DNA from 3 places in the Bacillus sp. CPT56D-587-MTF genome. Region 2 is predicted to be linked to each of the others. Evidence: predicted binding sites of a transcription regulator. Region 2 holds the regulator's gene; each other region holds the start of a gene.
What was found. Region 2 encodes CtsR, which represses protease genes until heat stress. Its sites were predicted from a motif close to ATGGTCAATAAAGGTCAAACA; they were not measured.
Positions count from the first base shown of each region.

Region 1: the regulator CtsR is predicted to act here: its motif matches at 1,503-1,523, upstream of clpP (ATP-dependent Clp endopeptidase proteolytic subunit ClpP).
Region 3: the regulator CtsR is predicted to act here: its motif matches at 1,632-1,652, upstream of clpB (ATP-dependent chaperone ClpB).

Region 1 covers NZ_JBYTEF010000001.1:4,761,036-4,764,319, reverse strand. Annotated here, with positions in the region: gene whiA (DNA-binding protein WhiA) at 1-206, shown strand, start outside; gene AC3WVZ_RS24650 (HPr family phosphocarrier protein) at 230-478, shown strand; gene clpP (ATP-dependent Clp endopeptidase proteolytic subunit ClpP) at 875-1,456, opposite strand; gene AC3WVZ_RS24640 (DUF421 domain-containing protein) at 1,697-2,566, opposite strand; gene AC3WVZ_RS24635 (DUF1657 domain-containing protein) at 2,587-2,793, opposite strand; gene spoVAE (stage V sporulation protein AE) at 2,805-3,155, opposite strand; gene spoVAD (stage V sporulation protein AD) at 3,152-3,284, opposite strand, start outside.
Region 2 covers NZ_JBYTEF010000001.1:5,091,371-5,094,654, reverse strand. Annotated here, with positions in the region: rRNA gene AC3WVZ_RS26500 (23S ribosomal RNA) at 1-570, shown strand, start outside; rRNA gene rrf (5S ribosomal RNA) at 620-735, shown strand; gene ctsR (transcriptional regulator CtsR) at 944-1,405, shown strand; gene mcsA (protein-arginine kinase activator protein McsA) at 1,576-2,124, shown strand; gene mcsB (protein-arginine kinase McsB) at 2,129-3,193, shown strand; gene clpC (ATP-dependent protease ATP-binding subunit ClpC) at 3,216-3,284, shown strand, end outside.
Region 3 covers NZ_JBYTEF010000001.1:857,904-861,187, reverse strand. Annotated here, with positions in the region: gene clpB (ATP-dependent chaperone ClpB) at 1-1,614, opposite strand, end outside; gene AC3WVZ_RS04485 (YjzC family protein) at 1,824-2,003, opposite strand; gene AC3WVZ_RS04480 (Cof-type HAD-IIB family hydrolase) at 2,495-3,284, shown strand, end outside.

The DNA of each region.
Region 1 (3,284 bases), 330 kb from region 2:
ATGAGACAGTTGGTCTTGATATTTTGCCGGATAAATTACAGGAGATTGCACAATTACGAAGAGATTATCAAGATGTAACATTGAAAGAGTTAGGTGAGATGGTATCCGGGGGGAAGATTAGTAAGTCGGGTATTAATCATCGTTTGCGTAAAATCGATGAAATCGCAGAGAAATTACGCGCGGGGGAAACGTTAGTAAAAAAATAAGAGGTTAAAGGGGAAATGGAGCTGTGGTTCAAAAACGAGTTCAGGTTTCATTAAAAAACGGTTTACAAGCACGTCCGGCTGCGTTGTTTGTACAAGAGGCAAATCGCTTTCATGCAGATATCTTCATCGAGAAAGATGGAAAGACAGTAAATGCAAAGAGCATAATGGGGATTATGAGCTTAGCAATTGGAACTGGAAGCATGATAACAATTACAACAGAAGGTTCAGATGCAGAAGAGGCTTTAGAAGCATTAGCTGTATATGTACAATAAGAAGCTATCGCGTATATGCGATAGCTTTTTTGTTTTGTTGTTTGTGCGGATTAGCGGGGAGGGGTATTTAGCTGGTTTGTCCTTGTCGGAGATTGTCGGTAAATCGATATGTTGTGTCGAACCGTTGATATATTAAAAAAATCGTTGATATAATTTAAATTTTGTTCGATATAATTGAAAAATCGTTGATATATTTAGGTGAATACCAGAGTGGGTATCCAGAAGGAGGTGCATGATAATAAAAAAGCACCCTGTAATAGGGCGCTTTTTTATGTATCCAGCTCCAGCGGCTAGAATCTCCGGTCGCTTCGCCCCTTCATTCGAGGCAAAAAGCGCCTCGGAATCAGGTGCTCCATCGCCCTGTGATTCTGAACGAGCCGCTTCCGCTTTTAAGTATTAACGATTTGTAAAGATCTTATCGATTAAACCGTATTCTAAAGCTTTTTCTGCTGTCATGAAGTTGTCGCGGTCTGTGTCGCGTTGTAGTACTTCAAGTGGTTGACCAGTGCGGTCAGCAAGAATTTGGTTTAGTTTTTCACGTAAGAATAGGATACGTTTTGCAGCGATTTCGATTTCAGTCGCTTGACCTTGTGCTCCACCAAGTGGTTGGTGAATCATTACTTCACTGTTTGGAAGTGCGTAACGTTTTCCTTTTTCACCTGCTGCAAGTAAGAATGCACCCATAGATGCAGCCATACCGATACAGATTGTTGATACTTGTGGTTTAATAAACTGCATTGTATCATAGATTGCCATACCCGCTGTGATAGAACCACCAGGGCTGTTGATGTAGATGTGAATATCTTTTTCTGGATCTTGAGATTCCAAGAATAAAAGCTGGGAAACGATTGAGTTAGCTACGTTGTCATCAATTGCACTACCAAGCATAATGATGCGGTCTTTTAATAGTCGAGAGTAAATATCGTAAGCTCGTTCTCCACGATTTGTTTGTTCAATTACTGTAGGAATTAAATTCATCTGTTATTTCCTCCTTATAAAGCTTTCTTAGTCTTATAATACAATTATGGTCAATAAAGGTCAAACGAAACCACTTTAAATCAAAAAAATATGTAGTTGTACCATGAAATATTCGCTATGTTTTCGAAATTCCCTGCTTATGTATCTTCAACATCATAACCGAATTACATAAATTTAAACGTTACGAAAACTGGAGAAAAAAGAAAAGAACGCCTTTTAACTGAAGCGTTCTTTCGATAATTAGTTCTTTAAAAGATAGGTTACTTTATTTAAAATCTTTTCGATTTGTTTCGCGTTTTTACTATACATTTCGCTTGCTGACTTCGACTTTGTTTCTAGGGAAAATAGTTCAAGATCAGCATGACATTTTTTTAAAGATGCTAATAATAAAGGTTTGTTTTGAGGAGAAGGCATTTGGAGTTTGTCATTGTAAATGTCGATAGTAAGTTGTCCGTATGAATCCACTTGACCAAGGAAGACATTTTCAATAACAACACCGATTTTTTCTAATTCTGAATGTAGCCAAGCGCGGTTATGTCCGCTTGCTGAAAGAGGTTCATCTAGTACATTTCCATCCATAATAACAGTTTGTGGTTCTTTTTCATTTGGCACTTTTAAACCGAGATCTTTTGCTGTAAGTGGCTGAGAATCTTTCTTTAATAGTACATTTAATTCTCCACTCGGTTCTAAGACCGCAAATTCGACTTCCGCTATACTGAATGCACCATTTCCTCTAAGAAGTTCAAGTAACTCATCACTTGTATATTTCTCTTTCTTTAAGTTATCCTCAAGTACTTTTCCGTCTTTTATTAGCACTGTCGATTTTCCTTCAAAGAAATCTCTAGCGGCTTTGTTTTTTAAGGAAAGAATGCCAACAAAAAAAGGTACCGAGGCGAAAATAAGTATTGCAAAGACGCCGTGGAAAAATTTTGAATCAAGCCCTGTAGATACTTGGGCAGCGATGACACCGATTGTCATTCCCGCTATGTATTCAAAAAAGGAAAGTTGAGAGATTTGCCTTTTTCCTAAGCACTTTGTAATAGTGAATAAAATAATTAATATGAATACAGAGCGAAGGATGACAAGTGTCCATTCCGGTAGGTGAGACATAGTCATTTCCTCCAGTCTACTTAAAACCCTTTATATTGAGGTTCTTCACGTTCTAATACTGAAACTCTATCCTGTAAATCAGCGATGACACTGTCCATTTCTAACATACATTCATGAAATACGCGTTTTGCTTCATCGTCTGTAGAGTTTAGCGAAAGGGAACTTAAGCTTGCTTGAGCTCCCCTTACACTAGCAAGGCAAGTTTTTACGCTAGCGATAACAGTCATATAAACACCTCTTATCCTTTCGGTTTGAATAACAACGCTCCAATGAAGCCGAAAATAATAGCTGCTGATACACCGGCGCTCGTTACTTTAAACATGCCGGTAATAACGCCAACGATGCCATGTTTTGCAGCTTCTTCCATTGCGCCATGAACGAGGGCATTACCAAAGCTTGTAATAGGTACAGTTGCCCCGGCTCCAGCGAAATCAATTAATGGCTCATACAAATTAAATCCATCTAATATAGCTCCAGCAACAACGAGTGTTGCCATTGTATGAGCGGGTGTTAGTTTGCCGACATCAAACATAAGTTGGCCGATTACACATATGAGTCCGCCAATGACGAAAGCCCAGAAAAAAATCATTGCGTTGCACCTCCAAATTCAATCGAAACGGCATGAGCGATACACGGAATCGTTTCTTCTTGTTGGAATGTAAGTGGAGATAGTAAAGCGCCTGTCGCAACGACAAGTATTTTTTTGAACTCTCCTCTT
Region 2 (3,284 bases):
GGCATAAGGGAGCTTGACTGCGAGACCTACAAGTCGAGCAGGGACGAAAGTCGGGCTTAGTGATCCGGTGGTTCCGCATGGAAGGGCCATCGCTCAACGGATAAAAGCTACCCCGGGGATAACAGGCTTATCTCCCCCAAGAGTCCACATCGACGGGGAGGTTTGGCACCTCGATGTCGGCTCATCGCATCCTGGGGCTGTAGTCGGTCCCAAGGGTTGGGCTGTTCGCCCATTAAAGCGGTACGCGAGCTGGGTTCAGAACGTCGTGAGACAGTTCGGTCCCTATCCGTCGTGGGCGTAGGAAATTTGAGAGGAGCTGTCCTTAGTACGAGAGGACCGGGATGGACGCACCGCTGGTGTACCAGTTGTTCTGCCAAGGGCATAGCTGGGTAGCTATGTGCGGAAGGGATAAGTGCTGAAAGCATCTAAGCATGAAGCCCCCCTCAAGATGAGATTTCCCATAGCGTAAGCTAGTAAGATCCCTGAAAGATGATCAGGTTGATAGGTTCGAGGTGGAAGCATGGTGACATGTGGAGCTGACGAATACTAATAGATCGAGGACTTAACCATATAATATGTAGCAAATGTTATCTAGTTTTGAAGGAATATGCCTTCATAGTTTGGTGATGATGGCAGAGAGGTCACACCCGTTCCCATACCGAACACGGAAGTTAAGCTCTCTAGCGCCGATGGTAGTTGGGACCTTGTCCCTGTGAGAGTAGGACGTCGCCAAGCAACTAAACACGAGTCAAATGACTCGTGTTTTTTCGTGTTTTCTTTTATAATCCATAGTAATTAAAAAAATATGCTTAAATAATTACTATTTTGATTAAATGCAGGGGAATGTGGCTAGGATAGTGAATAAGCAAAAGAGTTGCAAATTTTATTAATACGTATATAATTAAAGTCAAAGATAGTCAAAGTCAATAAAGGTGGCGGATAAATGAGAAATATATCTGATATCATTGAGCAATATCTAAAGCAAGTTATTGACTTAAGTAATAATAATGTGATTGAAATCAAAAGAAATGAGATTGCGGATCGATTCGAGTGCGTACCATCTCAAATCAATTATGTAATCAATACCCGTTTTACATTAGAAAGAGGATTTGTAGTAGAAAGTAAACGTGGTGGAGGAGGTTACATTCGCATTATAAAAGTCAAACTGCATGATGATATAGACATTATTGATCAAATGCTTCATATGATTGATCATAGCGTTGCACAAGGGAATGCAGAGAGTATGATTATACGTTTATTAGAAGAGGGAATCATAACAGGCCGTGAAGCAAAATTAATGTTAAGTGTACTAGATCGTTCTGTATTATCAATGGATATTCCTTCTCGAGATGAACTTAGGGCTCGAATATTATGCGCAATGTTAAGAACACTGAAATATAAATAAATACAGCTTTTGTAAAAGAATGATAATTAAGATAGGGCAGTTAAATATTGTAGAAGTTTTGAAAAAGAGCATGTACTTTTATCTGAGTGGATTAAGGAAAGAGGACAATCTAGTAATGTATGAAAAGTATCATGAGGTAGATCGTTCCTGTTGTAAAGGTGGGGATATTGATGACTTGTCAAAACTGTAATATAAGACCAGCAACTTTACATTATACAAAAGTAATCAACGAGAAGAAGGCGGAAGTTCATCTTTGTGAGCAATGTGCGGAGCAAAGTGGCTATACGTCTTTCTTTCAATCATCACAGTCTAACTTTTCATTTCATGATGTATTTGCTGGTTTATTACACGGTGAATCAACAATGTTTGGAGAAGGAAAAAACGGGTTTTCAAATACAAATACAGTAAGATGTCCAGATTGTAAGATGACATATGAACATTTTACAAAAGTGGGACGCTTTGGTTGTGCTTCTTGTTACGATACATTTAAAGGACACTTAAACCCATTGTTAAAGCGACTTCATGGTGGACATACAGAACATTGTGGAAAAATTCCGGAACGAATGGAAGGAAATATCCACTTAAAGAAAGAATTAGATGAACTAAAACTTATTCTGAAACAATATGTACAGAATGAGGAGTTTGAGAAAGCTGCTGAGGTAAGAGATGAAATTCGAGGGCTTGAAACTCAGCTTAGTGAGCATAGAGAGGGGGAGTAGTTCTATGTCACTGGACAAAATTATGAATGAAGCGATTAGTCCATGGATGAAGGGGGATGGCCCTGATTCTGATATTGTTTTAAGTAGTCGAATTCGTTTGGCTCGTAATTTTAAGCAATATCAATTTTCTACTATGCAAAACGAAGAGGAAGCTCAAAAGGTTCAAGAATTATTTAAAAAGAAATTTATAAATAAAGCGGTAGAGCCCTTTGGGAAGTTTGGACTATTAAAAATGAATGAACTAACTCCTCTTCAAAGGAGAGTTTTAGTCGAAAAGCATTTAATTAGTCCAAATCTAGCAGGGACCGAATATGGAGCATGTCTGTTATCAGAAAGCGAACACATTAGTGTGATGCTTAATGAGGAAGACCACATTAGGATTCAGTGCCTATTTCCAGGACTACAGTTATCAAAGGCTCTTCAAAGCGCCAATCAAATAGATAATTGGATTGAGAAAGAGGTTGAATATGCTTTTGATGAATCACTTGGATATATTACGAGTTGTCCTACTAACGTTGGTACAGGATTAAGAGCTTCTGTAATGATTCATTTACCAGGGCTGGTTTTAACAAAAAGAATTAGCCGTATTATACAAGTAATTCAAAAATTAGGTTTAGTAGTAAGAGGAATATACGGTGAAGGTAGCGAAGCGTTAGGTAATATATTTCAAGTATCAAATCAAATGACGTTAGGGAAATCCGAAGAAGATATTATTGCAGATTTAAAGAGTGTCATGCAGCAAATTATACAACAAGAAAAATTGGCCAGAGAATTAATTGTACAAAATTCGAGCATTGAGCTTGAAGATAAGGTTTATCGTTCTTACGGTATACTAGCAAACAGTCGTTTAATTCAATCTGCAGAAGCGGCAACTTGCTTATCGGATGTACGACTCGGTATTGATCTAGGATATATAAAAGGTATATCGAGAAATATTTTGACTGAGCTAATGGTTCTTACGCAACCTGGTATTTTACAACAATATGCAGGAGGACCTTTAGGACCAGAAGAAAGAGATTATCGAAGAGCAACCTTAATCCGTGAGCGATTACGTATTGAAAAAAACTAAGCGCAAGTAGGAGGCGATTTCTATGATGTTTGGAAGATTTACAGAAAGAGCACAGAAAGTATTAGCTTTATCTCAAGAGGAAGCAATTCGC
Region 3 (3,284 bases), 4.2 Mb from region 2:
ACTTACTTCCTCACGTAATAAACGATTTTCTTGTTTATTATGCGCGCCCATTTCTTCCGCTTCTTTTAACTCTTTTTCAATTGCGGGAATTTTCCCGTGACGAAGTTCGGCTGCTTTATTTAAATCGTAATTGCCTTCTGCTTCTTCTAATTCACGACGCAAACGTTCTAAATGTTCACGTAAGTCACGAACTTTGTGAATGTCTTCTTTTTCTTTCTCCCATTTCGCTCTCATGCCACTTGCAACTTCTTTTAAATCCGATAATTCACGTTGCAATGTTTTTAGACGCTCTTGGCTACCACGATCCGTTTCTTTCCCAAGAGCCGCTTCTTCAATTTCCAGCTGCATAATGCGGCGCGTTACTTCATCTAATTCTGTTGGCATAGAATCAATTTCTGTACGAATTGTTGCACACGCTTCATCAACAAGGTCAATTGCTTTATCAGGTAAGAAGCGATCTGAAATATATCGATCTGATAAAACTGACGCTGCTACAATCGCACGGTCATGAATATTTACACCGTGATAAATTTCAAAGCGTTCTTTTAATCCACGTAAAATTGAAATTGTATCTTCAACAGTTGGTTCTTCTGCTAATACTTGTTGGAAACGTCTTTCTAGCGCTGGATCTTTCTCAATATATTTGCGATATTCATCGAGCGTCGTCGCCCCGATACAATGCAGTTCACCGCGCGCAAGCATCGGTTTTAACATATTTCCTGCATCCATGGCTCCCTCTGTTTTACCAGCTCCAACTATTGTATGAAGTTCATCAATGAATAATAAAATGCGTCCTTCACTCTTTTTAATTTCATTTAATACAGCTTGCAGACGCTCTTCGAACTCACCACGGAATTTCGCACCAGCTACGAGTGCACTCATATCTAACGCAAAAATCGTTCTATCTTTCAATCCTTCAGGTACATCCTTTTTCACGATACGCTGTGCTAGCCCTTCAACGATTGCTGTTTTACCAACACCTGGCTCCCCAATTAAAACAGGATTGTTTTTCGTTTTACGTGAAAGAATACGGATTACACGTCGTATTTCACTATCACGGCCGATTACAGGATCAATTTTCCCTGCTCTCACTTCCGCCACTAAATCACGGCCATATTTTTCTAACGCTTCATAAGTTGCTTCTGGATTTTGACTCGTCACTCTTTGATTCCCCCGAACTGTCATTAAAGACTGTAATAAGTTATCTTTCGTAATATGCAATCTTGTAAATAATCGATTTATATCGCCTTTTTCTTCAGAAAAAGCAAGCAATACATGTTCTACTGAAATGTAATCATCCTGCAGTTTTTCTGCTTCTTTTCCTGCTCTTACAAGAAGTTGTTGCAGAGCGCTCGTTACATACAATTTTCCAACTTCTGCACCGCTCCCCGTTACAGAAGGTTTCTTTTTAATTAAACTTTCAGCACCTTGCTTTAATGCTTCTATATCAACATTCATTTTTTGAAATATACGTACTGCTAATCCATCTTGCTCTTCTAATAATGCAAGTAATAGATGAACAGTATCCACCTCTTGGTGATGATGAGATACCGCTAAAGATTGGGCACTCATAATCGCCTCTTGTGTTTTTGTTGTCATTTGATTTAAGTCCATCTTTACAGCCCTCCAAAAGTTTGACTTTCTTTGACCTTTGATTTGATTATACGCCAACTGACTTTTTTATACAATAATTTTGCCTATGTATTTTCAAACTTATTATTTGAAAAAGAAAAAGAGAGCATTCATTATACTGCTAAAAAATACGGTAAATGAAATTACAATGTGTAACGACAAAAAAGCCGCAATAATGATTGCGGCTTCTGTTACGGTTTTCTTTTATATGTCCACTGGCGGTTATGATTCGTGTTATCCGGAAACTTTTCACCGGCAGTTAATTTCACCATTTGCGGATCTTTCACCATACTTCCCGTTTCACCAATTTCTACGTAAATGCCATCATTCGGCGCTTTTTGTCCAGAACGAAACCTGCGATTTTGTCCCATCTTCATTCTCCTTCCATGACGTCTTGCCTCATTAGTATATCCATTTTAAAAGAAAGCTTTTCTGTCATGTTTAGGAAACAGTACTACATCTCATTCTTGTACATATATATGAATGACACAAGCGTAAGCAGGGATTTCTTTCCTACCTGTAGAAAAAAAAAAGAAACCAACCTACTCTAGGCTAGTTTCAAAGGAGAGTCAAACATATACGAGAAGATTACATGTTCATTATATGCCTCATCACACGAGCAATGTAACCCTTTTCACAATTTGTACATAATGAAAGAAACATTGTTTGAACTTTCTAAAAAGATGTTGACTTTTCTTAATTTCCAACGATAAATAGTAGACACCACAGCACTTTGAGACGTAAGATGGATATATAGTGAAATTTCCATCTATGGTGATTTCACCGAGTCTAACCTCTTATTTCTGCATATTAAAAACGGAAATACAGATAGATACAAAAAATTATTATAAGAGGTGAAATTATGAACAAACAACATTTAATCGCATTAGACTTAGACGGCACTTTATTAACAGACAACAAAATAATTTCCACTCGAACGAAACATACAATTGCAAAAGCAAAAGAACAGGGACATATTGTCGTTATTTCAACAGGACGTCCATTCCGTGCTAGTTATGATTACTATAAAGAACTTGATCTTAACACACCTATCGTAAACTTTAACGGCGCTTACGTACATCATCCTCTTGATTCAAACTGGGGAACACATCACTCTCCTCTTGAGCTAGCAACAGCGCAAGAAATTGTCCGAGCTTGCTTTGATTTTGGCGTAAAAAATATATACGCGGAAGTAATGGACGATGTGTATGTTCGTGAAATTGATGAAGATAAAAAACATATTTTCGAATTCGGCTCTCCTAAGATTTTTACGGGAGACTTATTAAATATTTTAAACGATCATCCAACTTGCTTATTAATTGACGCACATGACGAGCATTCTACTGCAATTCGTCAACATTTAACCGATATGCATGCGGAAGTAATCGACCATAGAAAATGGGGCGCACCTTGGCCGATTATTGAAATTGTGAAAAGCGGATTAAATAAAGCAGTTGGATTACAAAAAATTTCTAGTCATTACAACATTCCACAAGAGCGCATTATCGCTTTCGGTGATGAAGATAATGATTTTGAAATGATTGAATTTGCTGGTCACGGCATCGCAATGGGAAATGCCATCCCTGAATTAAAATCACTCGCAAACCATACGACGTTAACGAACGAAGAAGATGGTATTGCTTTATATTTAG